DNA from 2 places in the Streptomyces sp. NPDC102360 genome. Region 2 is predicted to be linked to the other one. Evidence: predicted binding sites of a transcription regulator. Region 2 holds the regulator's gene; the other holds the start of a gene.

The links. The regulator HrcA, encoded in region 2, represses chaperone genes, less so after heat shock. The targets are predictions, from matches to a motif close to TTNGCACTCNGNNNNNCNGAGTGCNAA.
Region 1: the regulator HrcA is predicted to act here: its motif matches at 4,287-4,313, upstream of groES (co-chaperone GroES).

Annotation. Positions count from the first base shown of each region.
Region 1 is NZ_JBIWLG010000009.1:144,523-151,761, reverse strand. Features, by position in the region: gene tsaD (tRNA (adenosine(37)-N6)-threonylcarbamoyltransferase complex transferase subunit TsaD) at 1-682, shown strand, start outside; gene ACIRHA_RS30200 (hypothetical protein) at 679-927, shown strand; gene ACIRHA_RS30195 (class I SAM-dependent methyltransferase) at 924-1,238, opposite strand; gene ACIRHA_RS30190 (methyltransferase domain-containing protein) at 1,290-2,486, opposite strand; gene ACIRHA_RS30185 (polysaccharide deacetylase family protein) at 2,569-3,525, shown strand; gene ACIRHA_RS30180 (polysaccharide deacetylase family protein) at 3,522-4,244, shown strand; gene groES (co-chaperone GroES) at 4,458-4,766, shown strand; gene groL (chaperonin GroEL) at 4,885-6,510, shown strand; gene ACIRHA_RS30165 (SDR family NAD(P)-dependent oxidoreductase) at 6,654-7,239, opposite strand, start outside.
Region 2 is NZ_JBIWLG010000012.1:126,610-133,848, reverse strand. Features, by position in the region: gene ACIRHA_RS34840 (16S rRNA (uracil(1498)-N(3))-methyltransferase) at 1-575, opposite strand, end outside; gene ACIRHA_RS34835 (nitronate monooxygenase) at 572-1,648, opposite strand; gene dnaJ (molecular chaperone DnaJ) at 1,813-2,952, opposite strand; gene hrcA (heat-inducible transcriptional repressor HrcA) at 2,953-3,969, opposite strand; gene ACIRHA_RS34820 (MBL fold metallo-hydrolase) at 4,100-4,849, shown strand; gene ACIRHA_RS34815 (DUF3097 domain-containing protein) at 4,884-5,708, shown strand; gene hemW (radical SAM family heme chaperone HemW) at 5,817-7,049, opposite strand.

The sequences.
Region 1 (7,239 bases), on a different contig from region 2:
GTCGGGCGGCCACTCCTCGCTGCTCCTCTCCACCGACATCACCTCGGACGTACGTCCCCTGGGCGCGACCATCGACGACGCCGCCGGCGAGGCCTTCGACAAGATCGCGCGCGTGCTGAACCTCGGCTTCCCGGGCGGGCCCGTCATCGACCGGTACGCGAAGGAGGGCGACCCGAACGCGATCGCCTTCCCGCGCGGGCTCACGGGTCCCCGCGACCCTGCCTACGACTTCTCCTTCTCCGGCCTCAAGACCGCGGTGGCCCGCTGGATCGAGGCCAAGCGGGCGGCGGGGGAGGACGTGCCGGTGCGCGATGTGTCCGCGTCCTTCCAGGAAGCGGTCGTCGACGTCCTGACCCGCAAGGCGGTCAAGGCCTGCAAGGACCAGGGAGTCGACCACCTCATGATCGGCGGTGGCGTCGCCGCGAACTCGCGGCTGCGGGCGCTGGCCGAGGAGCGCTGCGAGCGGGCCGGGATCCGGCTGCGCGTGCCGCGCCCCAAGCTGTGCACGGACAACGGCGCGATGGTCGCCGCGCTCGGCGCGGAAATGGTGGCCCGCAACCGGCCGTCCTCCTCCTGGGACCTGTCCGCGGACTCCTCGCTCCCGGTGACGGAGCCGCATGTCCCCGGCCACCACCATCACGACCACGTGCACGAGGTCAGCAAGGAGAACCTGTACTCATGACGGTCGCGCTGATGTGGGAGGCCCGTGCCGTCGACGGCCGTGGCGAGGAGCTGCTCGCCTGGGCCAAGTCCCAGGTCCTCGACGGCGAACCCGAGCGCCGCGAGACGTTCCGCGCCCCACAGGACCGGGTCCTCGTCATCACGTGGTGGGACGCGGAGTACGACGCGAAGCTGCCCGAACTCCCGGAACCGGGCGACGATTTGGTGACCCGGACGGTCCACCGCTGGCGGTTCGAGACGGCCTAGCGGCTTTCCGCCGTGTCCGCCGTGTACGACAACAGGTAGCGCCAGAAAAGCAGTTGGCGCACCTCACTGCCGGGCAGGAGTCGCGCGTAGTGGCCGGGCGGGAGTTCGGCCCGCGCGGCGTCGGCGACGCGGTAGCGCGGCCCGCCACCGGCCGCCTCCGCGAGGGCCGGCGTCGCCGGATCCGGGTCGACCGCGTCGACCCGGTACCCGTGCGCCACGAGCCGCCGCGCGAACCGTCCCGTGCCGCATCCGACATCGAGCGTGACGCGGCCTCCGGCGGTCGGGAGCAGCGGCCGGCCGGGCGGGCAGATTAAGCCCCTGCGGCGATTGAGCAGCGGGGTCCGGGGCGGAGCCCCGTGGCGTCAACGCACCGGCGCGCCGATGAGCATCGTGGGCGCCCCCGCAACCCGCGTGAGAAACACCGTAACCGCCCGCTTCCCGAAGGGCTTCGGCATCGCCTTCCGCCGCAACTCCTCCGGCTCCACCGCCGACCCCCGCTTCTTCACGGTCAGCACCCCGACCTCCCGCTCCCGCAGCAACGCCTTCAACTTCTTCACGTTGAACGGAAGTTGGTCCGTGATCTCGTACGCGGCCGCGTAGGACGTGGGCCGCAACTCGTCCCCCGTCACGTACGCGATCGTCTCGTCGACGAGCCCGCCACCGACCTCCTCGGCCACCTCGGCGACCAGATGCGCCCGGATCACGGCCCCATCGGGCTCGTACAAGTACCGCCCCACAGACCGCACTTCGGGATCCGGCAGCCCGCGCCCGACGAGCGCCCGCGGCCCCGGCAGCAACGTCGCCCGCATCCGGCCGGGAGACGTACCGAACCACAGCACGGCCTCCTTCACGTCACCGCCGTCCGAGATCCACTCGGCATCCGCCTCCGCGGGGATCGCCTCGTGCGGAATGCCGGGAGCGATCTTCAGCGCGGCGCGCGGCGCCTTGAGCGCGGCGGACACGGCCCAGGACAGCGGAGGCGAGTACGCCTCGGGGTCGAAGATCCGCCCACGGCCGCCACGCCGCGCAGGATCCACGAACACCGCGTCGTACGCGGAGGTGTCCACCTCGGTGACGTCCGCCTCGCGCACCTCGATGAGCCCGGCGAGACCGAGCGCCTCCGCGTTCGCCCGCGCCACCGCGCACGTCAGCGGATCCCGGTCGACGGCAAGCACCCGGATCCCCGCGCGGGCGAGCGCGATCGCGTCGCCGCCGATGCCGCAGCACAGGTCGGCGACGGAGCGCACGCCCAGCCGCTCGAAGGCGCCGGCCCGGTACGCCGCCACGCTCGTCCGCGTCGCCTGCTCGACCCCGTTCGGCGTGAAGTACATCCGGCCCGCGTCCTCGGCCCCGAACTTCGCGACCGCCCGCTGCCGCAGCCGCGCCTGGGCGAGCGCGGCCGAGACGAGCTCGGCGGGGTGCTCGCGGCGCAGCCTCGTGGCGAGGGCGAGCTCCTGGGCCGGATCGTGATCCCGGAGTTCGTCGAGCAGGGCCAGGCCCTCGGGGGTCAGGAGGTCGGAGAAGGCGTCGGGCGAAGGGGAGGAGCTCACCCGGTCCATTGTGGGCCAGGCGGGCGACGGTGCACGCCAGGCGGCGGTGTCGGCCCGGGAACGGGCCCGCGAGCTGCCAGGATCCGGCGCCATGCAACTAGTACGACAAAACGGAGAAAGCGTCCGAAAGTTGGTCAGGAAGAGACGCTGTGTCCGTCTCCTGGGCGCGCTGCTCGCCACCTCCGCCCTCGCCACAGGATGCGCGACCGGCGGCGGCCCCGATCCGGTGCAACCGGCCCCCGGTCAGCAGGCGCACAAGGGCCTCCAGGCGCCTCCCGCCCGGGCCCTCGACTCGTACGCGGCGAAACTGCGCGCCCAGCGGGCCGCGCTCGTCGCGGCGAGCAAGCGCTGGGGCCTCGCGGACGTGCCGCTGACCGCGCCGCCCGCGCCCGCGCCCGCGAAGAGGCCGGCCATCGAGGCGCGCAAGGGCTTCGAGGTCGACGGCCAGAAGGAACTCGGCCTGCCGCCCGTGTTCACGTCGATCCCGACCAAGGACAAGGTCGTCTTCCTCACCATCGACGACGGGGCCGAGAAGGACCCGCGGTTCCTGAAGATGATGAGCGAGCTGCGGATCCCGTACACGGCGTTCCTGACCGACTCCGAAGTCAGGCCCGGATACGGCTACTTCAAGAAGATGCAGGCCCGCGGCGTCACCCTCAACAACCACACCCTGACCCACCCGTTCCTGCCCGCCCTCTCGTACGCCCGCCAGAAGCGCGAGATCTGCGGCATGCAGAACGTCATCGAGAAGAAGTACGGCGAACGGCCCACGCTCTTCCGCCCGCCCTTCGGCGACTACAACCGGGACACCCTGCGCGCCGCCAAGGCCTGCGGCATCGAGTACGCCCCGATCTGGAACGCCGAGGCGTTCGTGGACCGCATGGACTACCGCGAGTGGGACCGCAGCATCCATCCGGGCGACATCCTGCTCACGCACTTCAGGGGCCGGAAGGACTGGAAGGGCACGATGCCCGACATGATCCGGAACCTCATGAAGTACCTCACCGACAGGGGCTACGCGGTGGCGCGCCTGGAGGACTACCTGTGACACGGCGCGGGCCGTGGGCGCGGCTGCTCGGCTGCGCCCTGGCCGCAGCAGTGCTGGCCGGATGCGCGGGGGAGGCCGCCCCGGGCGAGCGGGCGGCGGCCGGGGCGCGGAACGGCCCGCAGCGGACGGTCCCGCCGGTCGTCTCCCGCGTCCCCACCCACGACAAGGTGGTCTTCCTGGCGTACGAGGGCGGGGCCGGGGGTGAGGACGGGGACGGAGCCGGGACCGGAGCCGGGACTGGGGCCGGGGTCGGGCGGGACCCGGGGGCCGTCGGCCTGTTCCGTGAGCGGCGCGTCCCGGTCTCGCTCTTCCTCGCGGGTGCCGCGGGTGCCGCGGGTGCCGCAGGTGCCGCGGGCGCCGGAGGCGCGTCCCTGGGCGCCCAGGTGCAGAACCGCACCCTCACCCACGCCCTCCTGCCCGGCCTCGGATACGTGGAGCAGCACGCCGAGATCTGCGGTCAGCGCGACCGCATCGAGGCCCGCTTCGGCACGGCGCCCCGCCTCTTCCACCCGCCTTCGGGCGCGTACGACGGGAACACCCTGCGGGCGGCGGGCGCGTGCGCGGTCGACGCGATCGTCGTGTGGCGCGAGCCGCGGGGCGACCCGCGGCCCGGCGACATCCTTCCGGTCCACGGGATGCGGCACGAGGCGGCCGGCCGGCTGCTGGACCGCGTACGGCAGGCGGGGCTCACGGTCGGGAGGCTGGAGGACTACCTGTGACCTGGTGAGCCCGGTGATCCGGGTGACCCGCGACGGAGTCGATTAGCAGTCCGCTTGACCGAGTGCTAATCGCGGTCATAGTCTCGCTTCTGGCACTCACCAGTGGAGAGTGCCAACAGCGACGGGCAGGTCCGGCACCCGCGACGACGGATCCACCTGGTCGCCACCCCAGACTGTTAACCCCGTGAGATCTCCGAAGGGGGAGACCGGATCGTGACGACCACCAGCTCCAAGGTTGCCATCAAGCCGCTTGAGGACCGCATTGTGGTCCAGCCGCTCGACGCCGAGCAGACCACGGCCTCTGGCCTGGTCATTCCGGACACCGCGAAGGAGAAGCCCCAGGAGGGCGCCGTCCTCGCCGTGGGCCCGGGCCGCTTCGAGAACGGCGAGCGCCTTCCGCTCGACGTCAAGGTCGGCGATGTCGTGCTCTACAGCAAGTACGGCGGCACCGAGGTGAAGTACAACGGCGACGAGTACCTCGTCCTCTCGGCTCGCGACGTGCTCGCGATCGTCGAGAAGTAATTCACCCAAGCCTTCCCGGCTTCACCGAAGCAGAATGCTTTGAACCGCGCCCCTGGCCCCCGCTGAGAATGCCGGGTGCGAGGGGCGCGGTTCGTTTCGAGAGGACTGATTCAGCTCCATGGCGAAGATCCTGAAGTTCGACGAGGACGCCCGTCGCGCCCTCGAGCGCGGCGTCAACAAGCTTGCCGACACGGTCAAGGTGACGATCGGCCCCAAGGGTCGCAACGTCGTCATCGACAAGAAGTTCGGCGCCCCGACCATCACCAACGACGGCGTCACGATCGCCCGTGAGGTAGAGGTCGAGGACCCGTACGAGAACCTCGGCGCGCAGCTGGTGAAGGAGGTGGCGACCAAGACCAACGACATCGCGGGTGACGGTACGACCACCGCCACCGTGCTGGCCCAGGCCCTGGTCAAGGAAGGCCTGCGCAACGTCGCCGCCGGCGCCTCCCCGGCCGCCCTGAAGAAGGGCATCGACGCCGCGGTCAAGGCCGTGTCCGAGGACCTCCTCGCGACCGCCCGCCCGATCGACGAGAAGTCCGACATCGCCGCCGTCGCCGGTCTGTCCGCCCAGGACAACCAGGTCGGCGAGCTCATCGCCGAGGCGATGGACAAGGTCGGCAAGGACGGTGTCATCACCGTCGAGGAGTCCAACACCTTCGGCCTGGAGCTCGACTTCACCGAGGGCATGGCCTTCGACAAGGGCTACCTGTCCCCGTACTTCGTCACCGACCAGGAGCGTATGGAGGCCGTCCTCGACGACCCGTACATCCTGATCCACCAGGGCAAGATCGGCTCGATCCAGGACATGCTCCCGCTCCTGGAGAAGGTCATCCAGAACGGTGGCTCCAAGCCGCTCCTGATCATCGCCGAGGACGTCGAGGGCGAGGCCCTGTCGACCCTGGTCGTGAACAAGATCCGCGGCACGTTCAACGCCGTGGCCGTGAAGGCCCCCGGCTTCGGTGACCGCCGCAAGGCGATGCTGCAGGACATGGCCACCCTCACCGGTGCCACCGTCATCGCCGAGGAGGTCGGCCTCAAGCTCGACCAGGCCGGTCTCGAGGTGCTCGGCTCCGCGCGCCGCGTGACCATCACCAAGGACGACACCACCATCGTCGACGGTGGCGGCAAGTCCGAGGACGTGCAGGGCCGCGTCGCGCAGATCAAGGCCGAGATCGAGAACACGGACTCGGACTGGGACCGCGAGAAGCTGCAGGAGCGCCTGGCCAAGCTGGCCGGCGGCGTCTGCGTCATCCGCGTCGGTGCGGCCACCGAGGTCGAGCTCAAGGAGAAGAAGCACCGTCTGGAGGACGCCATCTCCGCGACCCGCGCCGCGGTCGAGGAGGGCATCGTCTCCGGTGGTGGCTCCGCTCTGGTGCACGCCTCCAAGGTCCTCGACGACTCCCTCGGCAAGGAGGGCGACGAGGCCACCGGCGTCGCCGTCGTCCGCCGCGCCGTCGTCGAGCCGCTCCGCTGGATCGGCGAGAACGCCGGCCAGGAGGGCTACGTGATCGTCTCCAAGGTCAAGGAGCTCGACAAGGGCCACGGCTACAACGCCGCGACCGGCGAGTACGTCGACCTGGTCAAGGCCGGCGTCATCGACCCGGTCAAGGTCACGCGCTCCGCCCTGGAGAACGCCGCCTCCATCGCCGCCCTGCTGCTCACGACCGAGACCCTGGTCGTCGAGAAGCCGGCCGAGGAGGAGCCCGAGGCCGCCGGCCACGGGCACGGTCACTCGCACTGATTCGCTGCCGCTCCGGCGGCCGCCGACCGAGGCCCGGCTCCCCGTCGCGGGGAGCCGGGCCTCGGCCTTTGCCCATCAAGCCCCGCCGGCGTTTGAGGCGCGGGGTCCGGGGCGGAGCCCCGTGACGTGGGGACGGACGACCGTTACTGGGGGCCGTACTTGCGCCCCGTGCGCGACGTGACTCCGCCCAGGATGGCTCGCGGCGTCACCTTCACCACACCCATGAGCGCCTTGTACCGCGGGTCCGGGATCGACAACGACTTGCCGCGAGCCAGATCGCCCAGCGCCGCCGCCACCAACTTGTCCGCGTCGAGCCACATCCACCTCGGAATGTTGCCCGTGCCCATCCCGGCCCGCTCATGGAACTCCGTACGGACGAAGCCGGGGCACAGCGCCATCAACCGCACCCCGCTGCCCGCGAGATCCTTCGCCGCGCCCTGCGTGAACTGCACGACCCACGCCTTCGAGGCCCCGTACGTGCCGCGGGGCACGAAGGCCGCCACCGACGCCACGTTCACCACGCCGCCGCGCCCGCGCTCCCGCATCGCCCCCGCGGCCGCCGACGTCAGCCGCAGCACCGCCTCGCAGTGCACCTTCAGCATCGTCAGCTCATCGGCCATCGGGACTTCCAGGTACTGCCCCTTGTTGCCGAACCCGGCGTTGTTGACGAGCAGGTCGACCGCCGCCCTACGGTCCGTAAGGCGCGCCTCGACCGCCGCGATCCCGTCG
Region 2 (7,239 bases):
CCACTGGCCGGGAGTTCGGCGGAGGCCAGCGCCCCGCTCGGAGCGTCCCGGTCCTCGTGCAGCACCGCCGCGAAGTCCGCCCCGGCGAGCAGCCCGGCGACCTCCTTCGTCGTCGCGGCCTCCCCGACGACCGGAAACCGCACCCGCCGCGACTGCTTCCCGGCCTCCCGTGCGGTGGCCCGCCACTTGCCGAGCGCCTTGAGCCCGCGCTCGCCGCGCCACTGCGTGATGCACCGGGAGGCGGCCCACGGCACGATCGCGTCGACCCCCGTCTCGGTCATGGTCTCCACGGCGAGTTCGCCCCGGTCGCCCTTGGGCAGCGCCTGTACGACGGTGATCCGGGGCTGCTCGTCGGCCTCGACGTGTACGGGCCCCGCCGCCACTTCGAGCCGGTCCTTGCCCTCGCTGCCGGTGACGACGGCCTCGCACCACGAGCCGAGCCCGTCGGTGAGGGTCACCGTCTCCCCGGCCCGCAGCCGCTTCACGGAGACGGCATGGCGCCCCTCGGGCCCGTCGAGCACATACGCGCGGTCGCCGGGTACGGCCCCCTCGACGACGAATACCGGAGCGGTCATCGGGCGGCGCCCGGCTGCGTCAACGCGGCCCGGGCGGCGTCGAGTTCGGCGGCGAGCACCTCCACGAGCTGCCCTGCCGGAAGTTCCCGCGCGAGCCGGTGCCCCTGCCCCGCCCACAGCGCCATGCCCTGCGGGTCGCCGGCCTTGGCGGCGGCCTTGCGCAGCGGCGACGTCATGTGGTGGACCTGCGGGTACGCGGCCGGGGCGTAGGGGCCGTGTTCGCGCATGAACCGGTTGACGAGTCCGCGCGCGGGCCGTCCGGAGAAGGCACGCGTCAGTTCGGTCCGGTTGAACAGCGGATTGGTCATGGCCTGCTTGTGCGGCTCCGGCGCTCCGGACTCCGGGGTGACCAGGAACGCGGTGCCGAGCTGCGCGAGGTCGGCGCCGGCCGCGAGCACCGCGGCGATCTGCGCGCCGCGCATGATTCCGCCGGCGGCGATGATCGGCAGCCGGGCGGCCTCGCGCACCTGCGCGATCAGCGCAAGGAGCCCGACCCCGCTCCCGTCGGCCTCGGGGTTGTCCCGGTGCGTGCCCTGGTGCCCGCCGGCCTCGATCCCCTGTACGCACACCAGGTCGGCGCCTGCCTCCTGCGCGGCCTGCGCCTCCTCCACGGTGGTGACGGTGACGCCGACCTTCGTGCCGACGCGCTGCAGCGCCTGGACGACCGCGAGCCGCGGGCAGCCGAAGGTGAAGGTGACCAGCGGGACGGGGTCGTCGACGAGGATCGCGAGCTTGGCGTCGTAGCCGTCGTCGCCACAGCTGTCGGTCTCGCCGAGCGGGGTGCGGTACCAGGTGGCCTCGCCCGCGAGCTGGTTGCGGTAGACCTCGACGGCCGCCGGGTCGGCGTGCTCGGTCTGCGGCATGAAGAGGTTGACGCCGAAGGGCCTGCCGGTCAGCGCCCGCACCTGTTTGATCTCCTCGTACATCCCGTCGGCCGTTTTGTACCCGGCGGCGAGAAACCCGAGCCCGCCGGCGTCGGCCACGGAGGCGACCAGGGCGGGTTGCGAAGCGCCGCCCGCCATGGGGGCCTGCACGATCGGGAGGGGGCAGAGATCGGTCAGTGCGGAGGACATGCCCGCATCGTGCCACGTCCCCTCCGGGCGGCCGAATCGACGTCACGGGGCTCCGCCCCGGACCCCGCTGGCTCTCGTCATAAGAGCGGGGCTATAAATAGCCCCGCCGGCGTTTGAGGCGCGGGGTCCGGGGCGGAGCCCCGTGACCGTGACGAACGGGTGGCTCAACGGCCGTTGAACGCGTCCTTCAAGCGGGAGAAGAGGCCCTGCTGACCCGGCTGGAACTGCCCCGTGGGCCGCTCCTCGCCACGCAGCTTCGCTAGCTCCCTGAGCACCCTCTCCTGCTCCGGATCCAACTTCTGCGGCGTCATGACCTCGACATGCACGATGAGGTCACCACGGCCACCGCCCCGCAGATGCGTGACACCGAACCCGTGCAGCGGAACCGACTGACCGGACTGCGTGCCCGGCCGGATGTCGATCTCCTCCGTGCCGTCCAGCGTCTCCAGCGGCACCTTCGTGCCGAGGGCCGCCGCCGTCATCGGGATGGTGACCGTGCAGTGCAGATCGTCGCCGCGCCGCTGGAAGGTCGGGTGCGGGAGCTCGTGGATCTCCACGTAGAGGTCACCGGCGGGACCACCGCCGGGGCCGACCTCGCCCTCGCCCGCGAGCTGGATCCGCGTGCCGTTGTCCACACCGGCCGGGATCTTCACCGTCAGGGTGCGACGCGACCGGATGCGGCCGTCACCGGCGCACTCCGGGCACGGCGTCGGGACGACGGTCCCGAAGCCCTGACACTGCGGGCACGGCCGCGAGGTCATGACCTGGCCGAGGAAGGACCGCGTCACCTGCGAGACCTCACCGCGCCCGCGACACATGTCGCAGGTCTGCGCGGAGGTGCCGGGCGCGGCGCCCTCACCGCTGCAGGTCGTACAGACCACAGCCGTGTCGACCTGGATGTCCTTGGTGGTGCCGAAGGCGGCCTCGTCCAGCTCGACCTCGAGCCGGATCATGGCGTCCTGGCCACGGCGCGTACGGGACCGGGGTCCCCGCTGCGACGCCGTGCCGAAGAAGGCATCCATGATGTCCGAGAAGTTCCCGAACCCACCGGCGCCGAAGCCACCGGCCCCACCGCCTCCGCCGGCCTGCGACAGGGGGTCGCCCCCGAGGTCGTAGACCTGCTTCTTCTGCGGGTCGGAGAGCACCTCGTAGGCGGCGTTGATCTCCTTGAAGCGCTCCTGAGTCTTCGGGTCCGGATTCACATCCGGGTGAAGCTCACGCGCCAGCCTTCGGAAGGCCTTCTTGATTTCGTCCTGGGAAGCGTCGCGGCGCACGCCGAGTACGGCGTAGTAGTCCGTGGCCACTTACGACTCCGCCAGGATCTGTCCGACGTAACGTGCCACTGCGCGTACTGCTCCCATCGTTCCCGGGTAATCCATGCGGGTCGGGCCGACCACGCCGAGCTTGGCCACTGCCTCGCCGCCCGAACCGTAGCCGACCGACACCACGGATGTGGAGTTGAGTCCCTCATGGGCGTTCTCGTGACCGATCCGTACGGCCATGCCCGAATCTCCCAGCTCGCCAAGGAGCTTGAGGAGCACGACCTGCTCCTCCAAGGCTTCCAGAACGGGCCGGATGGTGAGGGGAAAATCATGTCCGAAGCGAGTGAGATTGGCGGTTCCGCCGATCATCAGCCGCTCCTCGGACTCCTCGACGAGCGTCTCCAGAAGAGTGGAGAGCACCGTCGAGACCGTGCCGCGGTCCTCCTGCCCGAAGGCCTCCGGCAGGTCCTGCACCAGCTGCGGTACGTCGGCGAACCGGCGGCCCGCGACGCGGCTGTTCAGCCGGGCCCGCAGGTCCGCAAGGGACGATTCGCCGAACGGCGCCGGGCAGTCGATCATCCGCTGCTCCACGCGCCCGGTGTCCGTGATCAGTACGAGCATCAGACGGGCGGGCGCGAGCGACAGCAGCTCGACATGGCGCACCGTGGACCGGGTCAGGGACGGGTACTGGACGATCGCCACCTGCCGGGTGAGCTGCGCGAGCAGCCGCACGGTCCGGCCCACGACATCGTCCAGATCGACCGCGCCGTCCAGGAAGTTCTGCACGGCGCGCCGCTCGGGACCGGCCATCGGCTTCACGGCGGTGAGCTTGTCGACGAAGAGGCGGTAGCCCTTGTCGGTGGGGATGCGCCCGGCGCTGGTGTGCGGCTGGGCGATGAACCCCTCGTCCTCCAGGGCTGCCATGTCGTTGCGCACCGTCGCCGGCGAGACCCCGAGCTGGTGCCGCTCGGTGAGCGCCTTGGAGCCGACGGGCTCCTCGGTGCCGACATAGTCCTGGACGATGGCGCGCAGCACTTCGAGCCTGCGTTCGTTGAGCATCGGCGCACACCTCCAGAAACAGTCGCTGCGATCATCCTGCTTTGGCACTCCCTGTCGGCGAGTGCCAATCGTCCCCGGCTCAGTGTACGGCCGGTGGGTACGGGCCCGGCAAGAGCGCTAGCTTCGAGGTATGGAGTTCGCGCAGGGTATCGATTGGGCGTCGGTGGGGTGGGAGGGGATCGCGCCGAATGTGGGGCGGGTGCGGTTGCCGGGGCTCGACTGCACGAGCGGCCTCGTCGTGGGTGAAGATGCGGCGCTCTTGATCGACACCGGATCCTCACTCCGTGAAGGCGTCCGGCTGCGCGCCGACGCCCGCGCGCTCCTCGGTGCGCACCGGAGAGTGACCCATGTCGCACTGACCCACCCGCACTTCGACCATGTGCTCGGTACGGCCGCGTTCGCGGGTGTCGAGGTGTACGGGGCGGTGGGCATCGACGTCCTCTTCGAGCGCGGTGCCGAGGGGCTGCGCGCCGACGCCGTGCGGCACGGTATCGACCCGGACGCGGCGGCCGAGGCGGTCGACATCCTCGTCACCCCGCCGCACCGGGTGTGCGGCGAGTGGACGCTCGACCTGGGCGGCGGTCTGACGGTGCTGCTCGCGAACATCGGTCCCGCGCACACGGGCCACGACCTGGCGGTCCTGGTCCCCGGCAGCCCTTCCGGACCGGAGATCGTCTTCTGCGGCGACCTGGTGGAGGAGTCGGGCGAACCGCAGGCGGGTCCTGACGCTGCGCCCGGCCACTGGCCGGCGGCGCTCGACCGGCTCATCGATCTGGGCGGCGCGGACGCGGTGTACGTTCCGGGGCACGGTTCGACGGTGAATGCGGAGTTCGTCCGTGCGCAGCGCGCCACATTGGCGGCGCGTTTCGGCGTGTCGTAGCGGGGGGCCTGGGACTTCTCTTATCGTCCCTCGGATGCGCCAGTACTCTGCCGATCTGACACCCCCGTGGAAGCGGAACAAGCCGGCCCCCGAGGTGCCGGCCGAACCGGACCTCGTCGTCGAGGAGGTCACCACGGGTTTCTGCGGAGCGGTGATCCGGGTCGAGAAGACGGCGCAGGGGCCGACGGTGACCCTGGAGGACCGCTTCGGCAAGCTCCGGGTGTTCCCGATGGAGCCGCGCGGCTTCATGATCGACGGCAAGGTCGTCACGCTCGTACGTCCCTCGGGGCCGGCTTCGAGGGGCCCCGCCCGGAGCGCGTCCGGGTCGGTGGCGGTTCCAGGGGCCCGCGCGCGGGTGGCCCGGGCGGGCCGCATCTACGTGGAGGGCAAGCACGACGCCGAGCTCATCGAGCGGGTCTGGGGCCACGACCTGCGCATCGAGGGCGTGGCGGTGGAGTTCCTGGAAGGCGTCGACGACCTCCCGGCGGTCGTCTCCGAATTCGCCCCGGGCCCGGACGCGCGGCTCGGGGTCCTGGTGGACCACCTCGTGCAGGGCTCGAAGGAGTGGCGCATCGCGCAGTCGGTGACGAGTGAGCACGCGCTGGTCGTGGGGCACCCCTACATCGACATCTGGGAGGCGGTGAAGCCCTCGTCCGTGGGCATCGAGGCGTGGCCGCGGGTGCCGCGCGGCCAGGACTGGAAGACGGGCGTATGCCAAGCGCTCGGGTGGCGGGTGGCGAACACGGGTGAGGCCTGGCAGCACATCCTGTCGCGGGTCCACTCCTACAAGGACCTGGAACCGGCACTCCTGGGCCGCGTCGAAGAACTGATCGACTTCGTGACGGCCCCCGCGGCCTAACCCACGGGGCTCCGCCCCGGACCCCGCGCCTCAAACGCCGGCGGGGCTGTTATTAGCCCCTGCGGCGATTGAGCAGCGGGGTCCGGGGCGGAGCCCCGTGGCGTGGGGTCAGTCGACCAGGTCACGGACGACCGCGTCGGCCAGCAAACGGCCCCGCAGCGTCAGCACCGCACGACCCGCCGCGAACGGCCCCGGTTCCAGCAACCCGTCCCGCAGAGCGCCCCGCGCTGCCGCGAGCCCATCCGCCCGAAGCAGCTCCAACGGACAGCCGTCACGGAGCCGTAGCTCAAGAAGGATCCGCTCGACCCGGCGGTCCTCCTCCGCGAGGATCTCCCGCCCGGCCCCGGGCGACCGCCCACCCGCGAGCGCCGCCGCGTACGCCCCCGGATGCTTGACGTTCCACCACCGCACCCCGCCGACGTGCGAGTGCGCGCCGGGCCCGGCCCCCCACCAGTCGGCCCCGCGCCAGTACAGCTCGTTGTGGAGGCAGCGCCCGGCCTCGGACGTCGCCCAGTTCGACACCTCGTACCAGTCGAATCCGGCCGCGCCCAGCACCTCATCGGCGATCAGATAGCGGTCCGCGTGCACGTCGTCGTCGGTCATGGGGACCTCGCCGCGCCGGATCCGCCGCGCGAGCTGCGTGCCCTCCTCGACGATCAGCGCGTACGCGCTGATGTGGTCGGGCCCCGCCCCGAGCGCCGCGTCCAGCGTGGCCCGCCAGTCCTCGTCCGTCTCGCCCGGCGTGCCGTAGATGAGGTCGAGGTTCACGTGGTCGAACCCGGCCGCCCGCGCCTCCGCCACGCATGCCTCGGGCCGCCCCGGCGTATGCGTACGGTCGAGCACCTTCAGGACGTGCTGCCGGGCGCTCTGCATGCCGAACGAGATCCGGTTGAAGCCGCCTGCCCGCAGCTCCGCCAGGTACGCCGGGTCCACCGACTCCGGGTTCGCCTCGGTCGTGATCTCCGCGTCGTCCGCGAGCCCGAACTCGTCGCGGATCGACCCCATCATCCGTACGAGATCGGCGGCGGGCAGCAGCGTGGGCGTGCCGCCTCCGACGAAGACGGTGCGGACCGGGCGCGGGTCGTCGCCCAGGACCTTCCGCGCGAGGCGCACCTCCTCCACCAGCGTCTGCGCGTAGTTGTCACGGGACGCGAGCACGCCGCCCGTGCCACGCAGCTCGGTGGCCGTGTACGTGTTGAAGTCGCAGTAGCCGCAGCGCGTGGCGCAGTACGGGACGTGCAGGTAGAAGCCGAGGGGTCGGGATCCGGCCCCGGCGAGGGCGGACGCGGGCAGCGAACCGTCGTCGGGCACGGGCTCACCATCGGGAAGTGCGGAAGGCATGCCCCCATTGTCCCGCCTCGCGGAAACTCCTGAGCGCACCCGCCCTAGGGTCCTTCTGACGGATCTTGCTGGAGTCGCGGGCCCTGGCACGCACATCTGCTGCGTTGTCGTCGGTTGCCAACGCTCCGCGTTGACGCCCTCCTCCGCCTTGCAGCTGCACGCACCAGACCCCGCTTGCGGAGCCGAAAGG